Regions from separate parts of the Paraburkholderia sp. A3BS-1L genome, predicted to be linked through region 2. Evidence: riboswitches for the same ligand, from Rfam matches in the RefSeq annotation. Region 2 holds a riboswitch; the other holds the start of a gene.

Region 1 (6,875 bases), on a different replicon from region 2:
GAACTGCCCGTAAATGAACGGATATGCATAGTTCTGCCAATTGGCGGGTTTGACGATGTTGCGCTGGGCCGAGGGCGGGCGCTGGATGCGCGATTTCCAGACCGGTGCGAAGGGCGACGCCGCGCCATGCGGCTCGGCCGCGACGGCTTGATCCGCGCGCTGCTGCTCCCGCTGCTGCACGCGCTCCTGAGCCTGCTTTTGCACCGTCACGCCGTGCAGGCCTTCCAGCATGGCGGGGTTGACGAAGTGGCCGCTGCGCTCGCGCGAGACCAGATAGCCTTCCTCGACGAGCATCTGATAGGCGAGCACGACAGTGTTGCGGGCGACGCCAAGCTGCTCGGCCAGTTCGCGGCTCGACGGCAGCGCGGCGTCGGGCGGCAGTTGTCCGTCGAGGATGGAGGCCACCAGCATCTCGCGAATCTGGTGCTGCAGACTTGTTTTCGACTCCGGTGACCGTCGGAACTGCTGGGCCCAAAGGGCGGACGGGGTGCGGGTCGGCATGCTTGCTCCTGTGATGGGTGAGGGCGGTGAGAGGGCGGTGAAAGTCCGAAAGTTCGATCGCCGGTTTGCAAAGCCGATAAATCGACCTGACATTCGGCCATTATCGGCCCACAATATTCAATAGGGGCCTCCCGAGTCGATTAGGTGAATTTCGGAGCGACGGTTCGCGATGAACCTGCCTCACCGGCCTTCGGGAGAACCCTCACGGGTGCGGGCGAGCGCTTGCCGCTGCTGCGACGCAGCGCGAGCGCAGAACGGCGAGCGGGCGCGCGGTTTGCGCACGCCGTCCGAATCATCGAAGGAATCCATGGTGCCAGGCTCATCTGGCACTGGCTCCATCGGATCTTCCCGCGTGGTACTACCCGCCGTTTTATTGATTGAGAATCCTTGGTTCAACGGGCGAGACGCTAACAACAAGCGTGGTGAAACATAAAAGCGTTCCGCGGCGAGCTCATTGCATTTCAACTTGAGGAGACGGCGGTGAAAGCCTTACCCAGACTGACGAAAATGATGAAGCATCCCGTCGACTCGCCAATCGAGCCGGTGATCAAGATACGCCGCGGCCACGGCAAGTTCAATTCCTGGTGGCTGACGACCGCCGTTCTCGCGATCTGCGTCGTGCTTTGGCAGGCGGTATCGAAAGCAGGCATTTTTCCGTCCTTTGCGCTCCCTTCGCCGGTGGCGGTGTGGCAAGCCTTCGTCGACATCATCCATAACGGCTACGGCGGACAGTCGCTCATCAGCGACATCCTGGTTAGTTGCTTGCGCATCGTTGTGGGTTTTGTCGGCGCGATTGTGATCGGCGTTCCCGTTGGCCTGCTGATGTCGCGAAACAAGATCGTATTCGACATCATCGACCCGCTGCTGCAGTTCATCCGGCCGGTTCCGCCGCTTGCCTATATCCCGCTGCTGGTGGTGTGGTTCGGCATCGGCGAATTGCCCAAGGCCATTCTCATTCTGGTCGGCACCATTCCGGTCATCATCATCGGCACCATGTCGGGCGTGAAAAGCACGCCGGCGCTGCGCATCTCGGTGGCGCGCACGCTCGGCGCGACCAACGCGCAAATCTTCCGCAAGGTCGTGCTGCCCTCGGCCATGCCGGAAATCTTCACCGCGATGCGTGTGGGCATCGGCGTGGCGTGGACCTGTCTCGTGGCCGCGGAACTGATCGCGGCGAGCAGCGGGCTGGGTTGGCTCGTGCAGTTCGCAGGACAAGCCTTGCAGGTTGCCATCGTGATCGTCGGCATCGTGATCATCGGGTTGATCGGGTATGCCATGGAGCTGGCGATTCGCAAGATCGAAAACATAGTCGTTCCCTGGCGCGGACATAACTGATCGGGTCATCCGAGGAGACGAAAAATGAAAAAGATGCAATGGATCTTTGGCGTGAGCGCGGCCCTGCTTGCCAGCAGCTGCCTGGTGCCCGGCGCGGCTTACTCGCAGGGCAAGCCCGAAGTCATCATCGGCTACGAGGACAACGGCGCCGATCCGTACATGGTGTCGATGGCCGAGCATCTGTTCGAAAAGCATATGAACGCCAATGTCGAGTACAAGCTCTTCAGCTCGGGCCCGGCAGCCATGAGCGCGCTGGCGTCGAACAGCCTCACGTTCATGTGCGGGCTTGGCGTGCCGCCGCTCGTCACCGCCATCGCCCAGGGCTTGCCGATGGCCATCGTGTACAACCAGGAGCGCTATACCAATGCGGCCGGCATCGTGGTCAAGCCCGATAGCGGCATCCACGACGTGGCGGGGCTCAAAGGCAAGAAGATCGCGATCGTGGCCGGCTCGCAGGCTTCCTTCGAACTGGCGACCTTCCTGGCGCAAGCGCACGTGCCGTATGAGTCGGTCACGCAGGTCAACATGGCGCCGCCGCAGATGCGCACCTCGTGGGTGACCGGCGCGATCGACGCGGCGATCGTCTGGGATCCGGTCTTCAGCGCGCTGCGCGCAGCCGGCGGCAAGGCCATCAAGACCGACGGCGACCTGCCGCGCGAAGCTTCCAGCTACAACGTGTGCATCGCCAACGCGGAATGGGCGAAAGCGCATCCGGACCTGGTGACCGGCTTCGTCAAGGCGCTCGACGCGGGCTATCAGGTGACGATGAAGAATCGCGACCAGGCGATCGCCGAGATGGCGAAGGCCACCGGCGTGACCGTGCCGGTTGCGACGAGCGAGCTCGCCGGTTACGAGCTCTTTTCCGGTGCCGACCAGACCACGCCCAAGGTGATGGGCCTCGACGCCGGCGTCAAAACCTCCGCGACGTACCAGACGCTGGTGAATACCGCCAAGGTGCTCAACCAGATCGGGCGTATCCCGTCGGTGCCGGCGAACTTCGACGCGAACGTCGCGCCGCAGTATTCGAAAGCGTTGGCGCATTGACTCATTCGCGCATTGATCCATTGACGGTCTGACCGTCGAACAGGAGACGAACTTGAACATCGTCATCGATTCCCTGTACAAGACTTTCGGCGCCACCACGGCACTGGAAAACATCAATCTGCAGTTCCGGGGCGGCGAATTCATCACCGTGCTCGGCTCTTCCGGCTGCGGAAAGACGACCTTGCTGCACCTGCTCGCCGGTCTGACGTCGCCCTCGCGGGGCAACATCTATATCGATGGCGAGGTCAAGGAACAGCCCGGCGCCGACCGTGTCGTGGTGTTCCAGCAGGCCGGCTTGTTTCCGTGGCTCAGCGTGGAAGAAAACATCGAGTTCGGTCCTTCGCTGCACGGGGTTCCCAAAGAGCAACGGCGCAAGGATTCCGCGGAGATCCTGCGCATCATCGGCCTGGAATCGTTCGCCAAACATAAGCCCTACGAGTTGTCGGGCGGCATGCAGCAGCGCGTGGCGATCGCGCGGGCGCTCGTCATGAAGCCGAAGGTGCTGCTGATGGACGAGCCCTTCGGCGCACTCGATGCGCAGACGCGCCATTCCATGCAGACGTTCTTGACCGAGCTATGGGAGAAGCTTCATTGCACGATCGTGTTCATCACCCATGACATCGACGAAGCGATCTTTCTCGGCACGCGGCTCGTGGTGCTTTCGGCGCGTCCTGGGCGGGTGGCACTCGACGTGCCCATCGAGCTGGACCGCCCGCGCACGCCGGAGGTCGCGTTCGAGCCGCATTTTCTGGAATTGAAGAAGACGGCGATGGGCATTCTCGCGCATTGATTCTTGCGCATTGATGCATGCGCTCCCCGAGCGCGGCGGTCAACGGCCCATGAGCAGCGTGCCAGCGAAAAATCGCTTGCAAGCGCAATAACGGCCCGCTATCGTTGCGCTGTTCGACACGCTGCAGCGGGAGAGACCGTCACTGCGAAAGCACCTGACGGCGCCGACGGAGCAACCGCCCCGGAAACTCTCAGGCACAAGGACCCTGCAGCAAGAACATCTGGAGAGCGGCGCGAACGCGCCCACCGAAGGAGATTTCCGCGCCGGCGCGTCCAGCGCCGGCGCGGAAAGAAACTCTCAGGTACATGGACAGATGGGGCACAGGTGTCGGAAACGACAAGTGCTCAATCTAATCTGGACCATGTCATGTCACGAATCGCCATTATTGGCGCCGGGATTACCGGCGTCACGACCGCTTACGCCCTCGCCAAGCGCGGTTTTCGCGTTACCGTGCTCGAACGCCATCGCTATAGCGCGATGGAGACTTCGTTCGCGAACGGCGGCCAACTCTCCGCATGCAACGCCGAAGTCTGGAACAGCGCCGCCACCGTTCTCAAAGGCCTGCGCTGGATGCTCACGCGCGACGCGCCGCTGCTCGTAAACCCGCTGCCGGGCTGGCACAAATATTCGTGGATGGCCGAGTTCCTGCGGCAGATTCCGAACTATCGGGCAAACACGCTCGAAACCGTGCGCCTTGCCATCGCGGCCCGCGAACACCTGTTCGAGACCGCGCGCAAGGAGGGGATCGAATTCGACCTGGAACAGCGCGGCATCCTGCACATCTTCCGGGACCGCAAGAGCTTCGACGCTTCATCGAAGGTCAACGCCATCTTGACCGAAGGCGGTCTCGACCGCAGGCCGGTGACCGCAGCCGAGATCCGCCAGATCGAGCCCACGCTGGAGGGCGCGTTTTACGGCGGCTTCTTCACGCCCTCCGATTCGACCGGCGACATCCACAAGTTCACGCGCGGCCTGACGCAAGCGTGCGTGCGGCACGGCGTGGAGTTTCGCCACGACACGCAGATCACGGCGATCCGGCGCGATTCGGACGGTGTCTTTACGGTATCGGCGACGCAGCAGGGCGCCGCTCACCACGCGAGGTTCGAGCGCATCGTCGTTTGCGCGGGCGTCAACAGCCGCGCATTCGCGTCGATGCTGGGCGACCGCGTGAACGTGTATCCGGTGAAGGGCTATTCGATCACCGTATGCCTCGACGACGAGACGAGCCAGCGTGCGGCGCCATGGGTCAGCCTGCTCGACGAGAGCGCCAAGATCGTCACAAGCCGGCTGGGCGCCGAGCGCTTCCGCGTGGCCGGCACGGCCGAGATCAACGGCCTTAACCGGGACATTCGCGCCGACCGCGTCGCGCCGCTCGTCGAGTGGACGCGGCGCCTGTTCCCGCAGGTCAGCACCTCGCGCGTGATCCCGTGGGCCGGACTGCGGCCCATGTTGCCGAGCATGCTGCCGAAGGTCGGCCGGGGACGCATGCCGGGCGTGTTCTACAACACCGGGCACGGGCACCTCGGCTGGACGTTGTCGGCGGCAACGGCGGAGAACGTCGCCGCGCTGATCGAGGGCATGGCGGGCAGTGCCCAGGGCGTTCGCTTGGCGACCGCCTGAGCGTCGCGGCATCGTCGCTTGACTTGACCGCAGCACCTCATGGCCGCCCGCGCAAGCACGCGGGCGGCGCGGCTATTTGCGGCGCGCGGGCGGCTTTTCGTCCGCGTGCTGGTCCGCGTGTTCATGCACCCAGACTTCGTGCAGGTCCACCATGAAGGCCTGCAAAATCGAAGGTACGGCAGAGGCCCGGCGCGTCGCCGCGCAAAAGGGCGACTGCATGCCGAACTGCTCCGGGCCGATGCGCCGCATCTCGTCGCGCTCGACCCAGCGCGCCGCGTAGTGATTTGGAAGGAATCCTATATATGCGCCCGAGAGAATCAGGATCGCCTGCGCCTCGACGTTGTCGACGGTCGCCGCAGCCTTGCTCGCACTCAGCATCTTCAGGTCGTGCTGCTGCAGGTAGCCGCGCGCGGCGATGCGGCTCGTGGCAATGGCTTCGATCTGAATGCCGTTTTCCCGTGCCCCGGCAAAGAGCGGATTGCCCTTGCCGCAATAGAGCCCATCGGGCTCGAGATAGAGCTCGGTGTAGGCGAGCCCCGGCACGTGAATCGGGAAGTGGCCGATCGCGACGTGGAGCCGGCCGTCGAGCACGCGCTCTTCGAGTTCCGCCGGCGTGCCGACGTAGACGTCGACATGCACGTCGTCGCCCCGCGAGACGAACTTCTGCAAGGCCCGCGGCAGCGGCGAGGCGAGGTCCGTCACCGTGTTGTCGATGATGCCCAGATAGAGCCTGCCGGCGATATGTTGCTTGAGCGCGTCCGTGTCCATGCAGAACGCCTCGACGGCCACCTGCAGTCGCTGGGCCGCCTCATAGGTGGCAAGACCGTGCTCGGTCAGGCGGAAGCCGCCGCGGCCGCGCTCGCACAGCTTGAGACCGAGGCGCGTTTCCAGCGTGGTCATCTGCTCGCTGATGGTCGACTGGCTCACGTTCAGGGTCGCCTGGGCCGCGGAGAAGCCGCCGCAGCGCACGACATGCATGAAAACCCTGAGCAGTTTGAGATCGACGTCCTGCAGTTGCATCATTGCCCGCGTTCTCCATAATCGCTTGCTTCGGATATTCCGATATGAACATCTGATACCCGGGATTTTTGGTCAAAAATAATGCGCACATAGTGTCTCAAAGCGGCGGCCCGGCAGAAACCGGGTCGTTCACCGATTACTGACTGGATCAGCCAGCGGATCACACACGGAGACACTCATGCCGGGCAATACGTACGAAAGCGGACGGCTGGACTTGCCGTTCGTGGGACATTGCACTTTCGCGAAATCGCCGGTCTGCCTCGACTGGGACCGCATCGACGCCGATGTGGCAATTCTTGGCGCCCCCAACGACATGGGCACGCAATGGCGCTCGGGCGCGCGCTTCGGGCCGCGCAGCATCCGCGAGGCATCCACGCTGTTCTCGTTCGGCCATGCGGGCGCATACGACCACGAAGACGACGCGCTCTATCTGACGCGCGATCAAGTCCGCATGGTGGACGTAGGCGACGCCGACATTGTCCACACCGACATGGCGGCGAGCAACGCCAACATCGAAAGCGCCGTGCGCAAGATCCTCGCGAACGGCGCGATGCCCATCACGCTG
Region 2 (6,875 bases):
CCTGCCCGATATAGGAGCGGAACACCTGGTTCTTGTCCGCGAGCGCGCGCAGCGCGGCAAGCGCTTCGGCTTCCGAGCGCGGCTGCGAGAACGGCCCGAGCGGCAGCGTCTCGTTGCGGCGGATCTTCGCCGGAATCACCGCATCGATCAGCGCGGCGCGCGAGGCGAAGCCGAGCGCGTCGAGCATCGCCTGCTGGTCGGCCGAATCGGGGCCGATGTGGCGGGCGGCGAAAGCGTCATGCGCTTCGAGCGCAGCAAGCGAGAGCGGGGAGTTCATCAGACGATCCGGGTGTTCGAGCTTCATGGGGGTTCCGGGTTTTACTACCGGCACGGGCGGCGCGGGTTGAAGTGCGCGCCGTCCGCGCCGTTACGGTTAAGACAGGGTTGCCTGCTGAATGGCCGATCAGGCGCCGATGGCCTTTTCGTACGCAGCAGCGTCGATCAGCGCGTCGAGCTTGGCGTCGGCGGCCGGCTTGATCTTGAAGAGCCATGACTCGTACGGGGCGCCGTTCACCTGGTCCGGGGTGTCGACCAGCGCCGAGTTCGATTCGATGATCTCACCCGCGACCGGTGCGTAGATGTCCGAGGCGGCCTTGACCGACTCGATCACGGCAACCGCGTCGCCGGCGGTGACGGCGCGGCCCGCATCAGGCAGTTCGAGGAAGACGATGTCGCCGAGGGCTTCCTGCGCGTGGTCGGTGATGCCGACGGTCAGCGTGCCGTCGGCTTCGGTGCGGATCCATTCGTGCGATTCGGTGTATTTCAGATCGGCCGGGATGCTCATGGTTGCTCCAGTGCGTGGTTCGTTATGGCTTGAAAGAGGGGGGGCGTGCGTGGCGCGGATCCTCGCGGATCGCCTTGGCTCAAGCGGCGAGCACCTTGCCGTTGCGCACGAAGGGCAGTTTTACCACGCTTGCGGGCAGGGCCTTATCGCGGATCAACACCTGCACGACGTCGCCCGGCTGCACGCCCTGGGGCACGCGCGCGAAGGCGATCGATTCCTGCATCGTCGGCGAGAAGGTGCCGCTCGTGATTTCACCTTCGCCCTGCGGCGTGACGACTTTCTGGTGCGCGCGCAGCACACCGCCGGCCTTGCCGTTTTCCTTTTGCAGGATCAGGCCGACGAAGGCCATGCGCGAGCCGTTGGCTTCGAGCACGGGGCGGCCGACGAAGTCGCGCGGCTCCTTCATGTCGACGGTCCAGGCAAGGCCCGCGTCGAGCGGCGAGACGGTGTCGTCCATGTCCTGGCCGTAGAGATTCATGCCCGCTTCGAGGCGCAGCGTGTCGCGCGCGCCGAGGCCGCAGGGCTTCACGCCCTGGCGCTGCAGGGCATCCCAGAACTCGCCCACGGCGGCGGCGGGCAGCACGACTTCGAAGCCGTCCTCACCGGTGTAACCGGTGCGAGCGATCATCAATTCGCCGAACGGCGAGGCTTCGATCTTCGCGGCGTTGAAGGGCTTGAGCAGTTCGGTGGCGCTGCGCGAGGCGGGCGCGACTTGCCAGACCTTTTCGCGTGCGTTCGGGCCCTGCACGGCGACGATCGCGAGATCGCGGCGCGGCGTGACGGTGAGGCCGAAGCCGCCTTCGGCGTTGAGCTTCTCGAACCAGGCGATGTCTTTTTCGGCGGTGCCCGCGTTGACCACGGTGCGGAACGTATCTTCAGCAAAGTAATAGACGATCAGGTCGTCGATCACGCCGCCTTCGGGGTTCAGCATGCACGAGTAGAGCGCCTTGCCCGGCGTGACGAGCTTGGCCACGTTGTTGGCGAGCGCGCGGGCGAAGAACTCGCGCGTCTTCGCGCCCGAGAAGTCGACGACGCACATGTGCGAGACGTCGAACATGCCGGCATCGGTGCGCACGGCGCGATGCTCGTCGATCTGCGAGCCGTAGTTGACGGGCATGTCCCAGCCGCCGAAGTCGACCATGCGGGCATTGAGCGCGCGATGCGAGTCGTTCAGCGGGGTGCGTTTGAGTTCGGTCATGGGGCCTCAGGCGGTCACGAAAAATCGCGCGAAAACGAAAAAGGCCATGCAGGAAACGCCACAGGCCCAATGCCTGGGGTCGGTTCTTGCATGGCCCCTCTGTCCTCGATACCTGAGAGATTGCGCCGTGCTTGATGGTGCTCGATGGCGCGCGCCCCTTCGGTGGGCAGCCTGAACGCCAGGAGTTACGATCCTCCGCCGCCGTTCTACTACCGCTCTCCAGAGTTGCGGATTCGAAATTCACGCGCTGCGCTGGAAGGCGAGCGGGCGATTCGAAGGTCCGGCGCGCACGGTCCTTTTGCCTGAGAGTTTGTGGGTTGCCCCTTCGGCGGCGCCGCGCATTGCACCCGCTCGATGGCAGGGTGCGACAAACGGCGCGCTCTCCCGGCGCGCGCAGCGATTGTGCGCGACGCTTGGGCGGTGTGTCAATGCGGAAAAAATCGGGGCAGGCGGCGCGCGGCTGGCTGCACAGCGCGTCGCCTGAGGTGCCGGGTTACTCACCGATCGCGCGCGCCGCCGTATCCAGCTCCTGGTTCAGCACGTGTTGCTCGTCGGCGGAGATGCCGCCGCCGTGCTGGCTGGCCATGTCGTGCGCTTCGCCGCGGATCGTGTCGAGGCGGTGATGGAGCGCAGCCCCCTGGGGCGGCGGATAGTAGCCCTGATTCACGCGCATATCGATGCGGCGGCCCAGATTGTCGAGGCGTCCGTCGATCTGATGCAGGCGCTCCACGGCCACATCATGCGGGCTCGGGCCGGGATTCGGGGCCACCACCACGGTGGGGCGCGGGGCGGACTGGTTGACCACGCACGCAGCGAGCGTCGAGATGAGCGCGCCGGCGGCGGCGTAGCGGATGGCACGGTTCAAACGGGTCATTGAGACTCTCCTTGTTTGCAGCTTCTCGTCGTCGTTGCTGCATTTTTTTGCGTCGTACGTCCGCAAACGTGCCGCGCGCGCCGCCCGATGACCCGGGTGCGGCGCGCACTTGTAACGATTTGTTCAGACCTTTCAGCCGCGTCGGTGAAATGCAAGCTGCGAGGCGGGCGGCTCAAGCTGCACGCGTGAACGCAATCGTGCGGCCTTCGGCAGCGCTTTGCGTGGCGATCTCGATGATGCTCATCACGTCAATGGCATCCTGCGGGCTCACCGGGAATGGCTCGCCATCGCGGATCGCGGCCGCGAGCGCGCGATAGAGATCGGCGTAATTGCCGGCGGCGTTGGGCGCGGTGCGCTCGGCTTCCGTGCCATCGTCGGCCAGTGTGTGCAGGCGGCCCGCTTCGTTGCCTTCGCCGAAACCGGGCTGGCCCGGACGCAGCCCCGCCTTCAATTGATCTTCCTGCGTATCGAGCCCGTTCTTCAGGTAGCTGCCGCGCGTGCCATGAATCACGAAGCGCGGCGCGAACGCGGCCAGCGCGCTCGCGTGGAGCACGGCGTCATGGCCGGGGTAGCGCAGCATGAGATGCGCGTAGTCGGGCGCGCTGGCATTGTCGCGGCGCGCGTGGACGAACGCCGTGACTGCCTCGGGCGCACCGAACAGCGCGAGCGCCTGGTCGATCAGATGCGGCCCGAGGTCGTAGAGCAGGCCGCCGCCGCGCGTGGCGTCCTCGCGCCAGCGCTGGCGCACCTGCGGGCGGAAGCGGTCGAAATGCGATTCGAAGTGCGTGACGCGCCCCAGCGCGCCGTTCGCGAGCAGCTCGCGCACGGTGAGGAAGTCGCCGTCCCAGCGGCGGTTGTGGAACGGCGCGAACACGAGGCCACGCTGCTTCGCGATGGCCGCGAGCGTGCGCGCCTCTTCAGCGCTGAGCGTGACCGGCTTGTCGACGAGCACATGCTTGCCGCGCTCCAGCGTGCGGCGCGCGAGCTCGTAGTGCGTGTCGTTGGGCGTGGCGATCACTACGCATTCGATGGCGTCGAGCGAGAGCAGGGCGTCTAAGTCCGGGACGATCGCGGCGTCCGGGTAGTCGGCCTGCGCGCGCTCGGCCTGGCTCGTCGCGATGACGGCAAGCGTGGCGGCGCCGCTATGGGCGATCACGGGAGCGTGGAAGGTCTGGCCGGCGAAGCCGTAGCCCATCAGGCCGATTTGCAGGGGGGCAGTCATGAAGCGCGTCCTCTTTCCAGCAATGAAGCGGCGCGGCGCGAGCCGTCGCCGGGGGTGGCGGGAGCCCGTCATTGTGGCACGCGTAGCAGGGGCGACGCGTGAACGGCATCGGGGCCGCATCGATGTGAAGCCGCCTCGTGTTAACATCGCACCTCTCGCGTGAGAGGCCGCAGCGCTGTTGCGCGCGCCTCGCGCCATGCCGTGCCGGCCGCCGCGCTTTAAAGCCCTTGGGGCCTGAAGCCGCAGCGCCACGAAACGCACGCCTCCCAGCCGTACCACCTGTTTTTCCAATCCAGCAACGATGTCCGCAGGCCTGAATCCCGCCCAAAGCGAAGCGGTGCGCTATCTCGACGGTCCCTGTCTCGTGCTCGCCGGCGCGGGCAGCGGCAAGACGCGTGTGATCACGCAGAAAATCGCGCATCTGATCGAAGCGAAAGGCTTCGAGCCGCGCCATATCGCGGCCGTCACCTTCACCAACAAGGCCGCCGCCGAAATGCGCGAGCGCGTGGGCAAGCTGCTCGAAGGCAAGACGCTCACCACGCCCGGCAAGGAAGGCCGCAAGGTGCCGACCAACCAGTTGACGGTTTGCACGTTCCACTCGCTGGGCGTGCAGATCCTGCGCCAGGAAGCCGAGCACCTGGGCCTGAAGCCCCAGTTCTCCATCATGGACTCCGACGACTGCTTCTCCATGATTCAGGAGCAGGTGGGCTCGACGGATAAAGGCTTCATCCGCAAGATCCAGTCGATCATCTCGCTGTGGAAGAACGGCCTCGTGATGCCCGAGGAGGCGCTCGCCACCGCGTCGAACGAAGACGAGCACCAGGCCGCGATTGTCTACCGCAACTACGTGGCGACGCTGCACGCCTACCAGGCCGTCGATTTCGACGACCTGATTCGCCTGCCCACCGAGCTCTTCGCCAGCAACGAGCCGGTGCGCGAGCGCTGGCAAAACAAGCTGCGCTATCTGCTGATCGACGAGTACCAGGATACCAACACCTGCCAGTACGAGTTGCTCAAGCTGCTGGCGGGTCCGCGCGCCGCGTTCACGGCGGTGGGCGACGACGATCAGGCGATCTACGGCTGGCGCGGCGCGACGATCGAAAATCTCGCGCAGCTCGGCAAGGACTATCCGAAGCTGCACGTGGTCAAGCTCGAGCAGAACTACCGCTCGACGGTGCGCATTCTCACGGCGGCGAACAACGTCATTGCGAACAACCCTAAGCTGTTCGAAAAGAAGCTCTGGTCCGAGCACGGCATGGGCGACACCATCACGGTCACGCCCTGCAACGACGAAGAGCACGAAGCGGAATCGGTGGTGTTCCGCCTCTCCGCGCACAAGTTCGAGCGCCGCGCGCAGTTCCGCGACTACGCGATTCTTTATCGCGGCAACTTCCAGGCGCGCATCTTCGAACAGGTGCTGCGCCGCGAGCGCATTCCCTACGTGCTCTCGGGCGGGCAGTCGTTTTTCGACAAGGCGGAGATCAAGGACATCTGCGCGTACCTGCGCCTGATTGCCAACCACGACGACGATCCCGCGTTCATCCGCGCGATCACCACGCCGCGCCGCGGCGTGGGCAACACCACGCTCGAAGCGCTCGGCTCGTTCGCGGGGCAGGCGAAGGTTTCGTTGTTCGAGGCCGTCTACATGGGCGGCATCGAAGCGCGGCTTTCGGCGCGCCAGGTCGAGCCGATGCGCGTGTTCTGCGACTTCATGCAACGCCTCGCCGAGCGCGCGCATAAAGATCCGGCGACGGTCGTGCTCGACGACCTCATGGACGCGATCCACTACGAAGCGTATCTCTACGACGCGTTCGACGAGCGCCAGGCGCAGTCGAAGTGGCAGAACGTGCTCGAATTCCTCGAATGGCTCAAGCGCAAGGGCACGAAACCCGAACAGCAGATCGGCGAGGACAGCGAAGCCACCGGTTATGACAACACCGACGGTCTGGCCGACACCGGCAAGAACCTGATGGGCCTGATCCAGACCGTGGCGCTGATGTCGATGCTCGAAGGCAAGGAGGAAGACCCGGACGCGGTGCGCCTGTCGACCGTGCACGCGTCGAAGGGGCTCGAGTATCCGCATGTGTTCCTGGTGGGCGTGGAAGAGGGGATCATGCCGCACCGTGGCGGCTCCGAGGACGACGTGATCGACGACGCGCGCATCGAGGAAGAGCGCCGGCTCATGTACGTGGCGATCACGCGCGCGCAGCGCAGCCTGCATCTGAACTGGTGCAAGAAGCGCAAGCGGGCGCGCGAGACCGTGGTGTGCGAGGCGTCGCGCTTCATCCCCGAGATGGGACTCGACGACGCGCCGCCGCCCACCGCGGAAGAAGCGCCGATGTCGCCGAAGGACCGGCTCGCGAGCCTGAAGGCGTTGCTGCAGAAGGGCTGAGGGCGCGGGCTTCTTCGGCTGCGGGCGTGAAATGAAAAGGGCTGCATCGCATGCGATGCAGCCCTTTGTCGTTGTGCGCCATGCGGCTTGCGCCGCGTGCTGTCGTTGCGGCGGCATTCAGGCGACGACGCGCTTACTTTGCCGCGCTCACCATATAGTCGACGGCGGCCTTCACGTCGGCGTCGGAGGCGCTCGAACCGCCCTTGGGCGGCATCTGGCCCTTGCCGTGCAGCGCGTAGTTGTAGATCTTGTCCATCGGATCTTTCAGGCGCGGCGCCCAGTCGTCCTTGTTGCCGAACTTCGGCGCGCCGAGCACGCCAGCTGCGTGGCATGCCTGGCAGACCTGCTGATAGAGGGCCTTGCCCGCCTGCGAGGCGTCGGCGCTCTGGCCCGCGCCGCCTGCGG

The links. Region 2 has a riboswitch for glycine ahead of gcvT (glycine cleavage system aminomethyltransferase GcvT). Riboswitches for the same ligand answer to the same signal wherever they lie in the genome.
Region 1: another riboswitch for glycine. It lies ahead of P5W99_RS21470 (D-amino acid dehydrogenase); the one in region 2 lies ahead of gcvT (glycine cleavage system aminomethyltransferase GcvT).

What each region holds. Positions count from the first base shown of each region.
Region 1 is NZ_CP120443.1:1,386,318-1,393,192, reverse strand. Features, by position in the region: gene P5W99_RS21490 (PLP-dependent aminotransferase family protein) at 1-501, opposite strand, end outside; gene P5W99_RS21485 (ABC transporter permease) at 1,009-1,836, shown strand; gene P5W99_RS21480 (taurine ABC transporter substrate-binding protein) at 1,861-2,880, shown strand; gene P5W99_RS21475 (ABC transporter ATP-binding protein) at 2,933-3,670, shown strand; glycine riboswitch at 3,787-3,886, shown strand; gene P5W99_RS21470 (D-amino acid dehydrogenase) at 4,037-5,290, shown strand; gene P5W99_RS21465 (LysR family transcriptional regulator) at 5,363-6,313, opposite strand; gene speB (agmatinase) at 6,489-6,875, shown strand, end outside.
Region 2 is NZ_CP120442.1:3,201,021-3,207,895, reverse strand. Features, by position in the region: gene gcvP (aminomethyl-transferring glycine dehydrogenase) at 1-304, opposite strand, end outside; gene gcvH (glycine cleavage system protein GcvH) at 404-784, opposite strand; gene gcvT (glycine cleavage system aminomethyltransferase GcvT) at 864-1,982, opposite strand; glycine riboswitch at 2,072-2,215, opposite strand; glycine riboswitch at 2,264-2,379, opposite strand; gene P5W99_RS14715 (hypothetical protein) at 2,476-2,847, opposite strand; gene P5W99_RS14710 (oxidoreductase) at 3,029-4,078, opposite strand; gene P5W99_RS14705 (UvrD-helicase domain-containing protein) at 4,380-6,470, shown strand; gene P5W99_RS14700 (c-type cytochrome) at 6,604-6,875, opposite strand, start outside.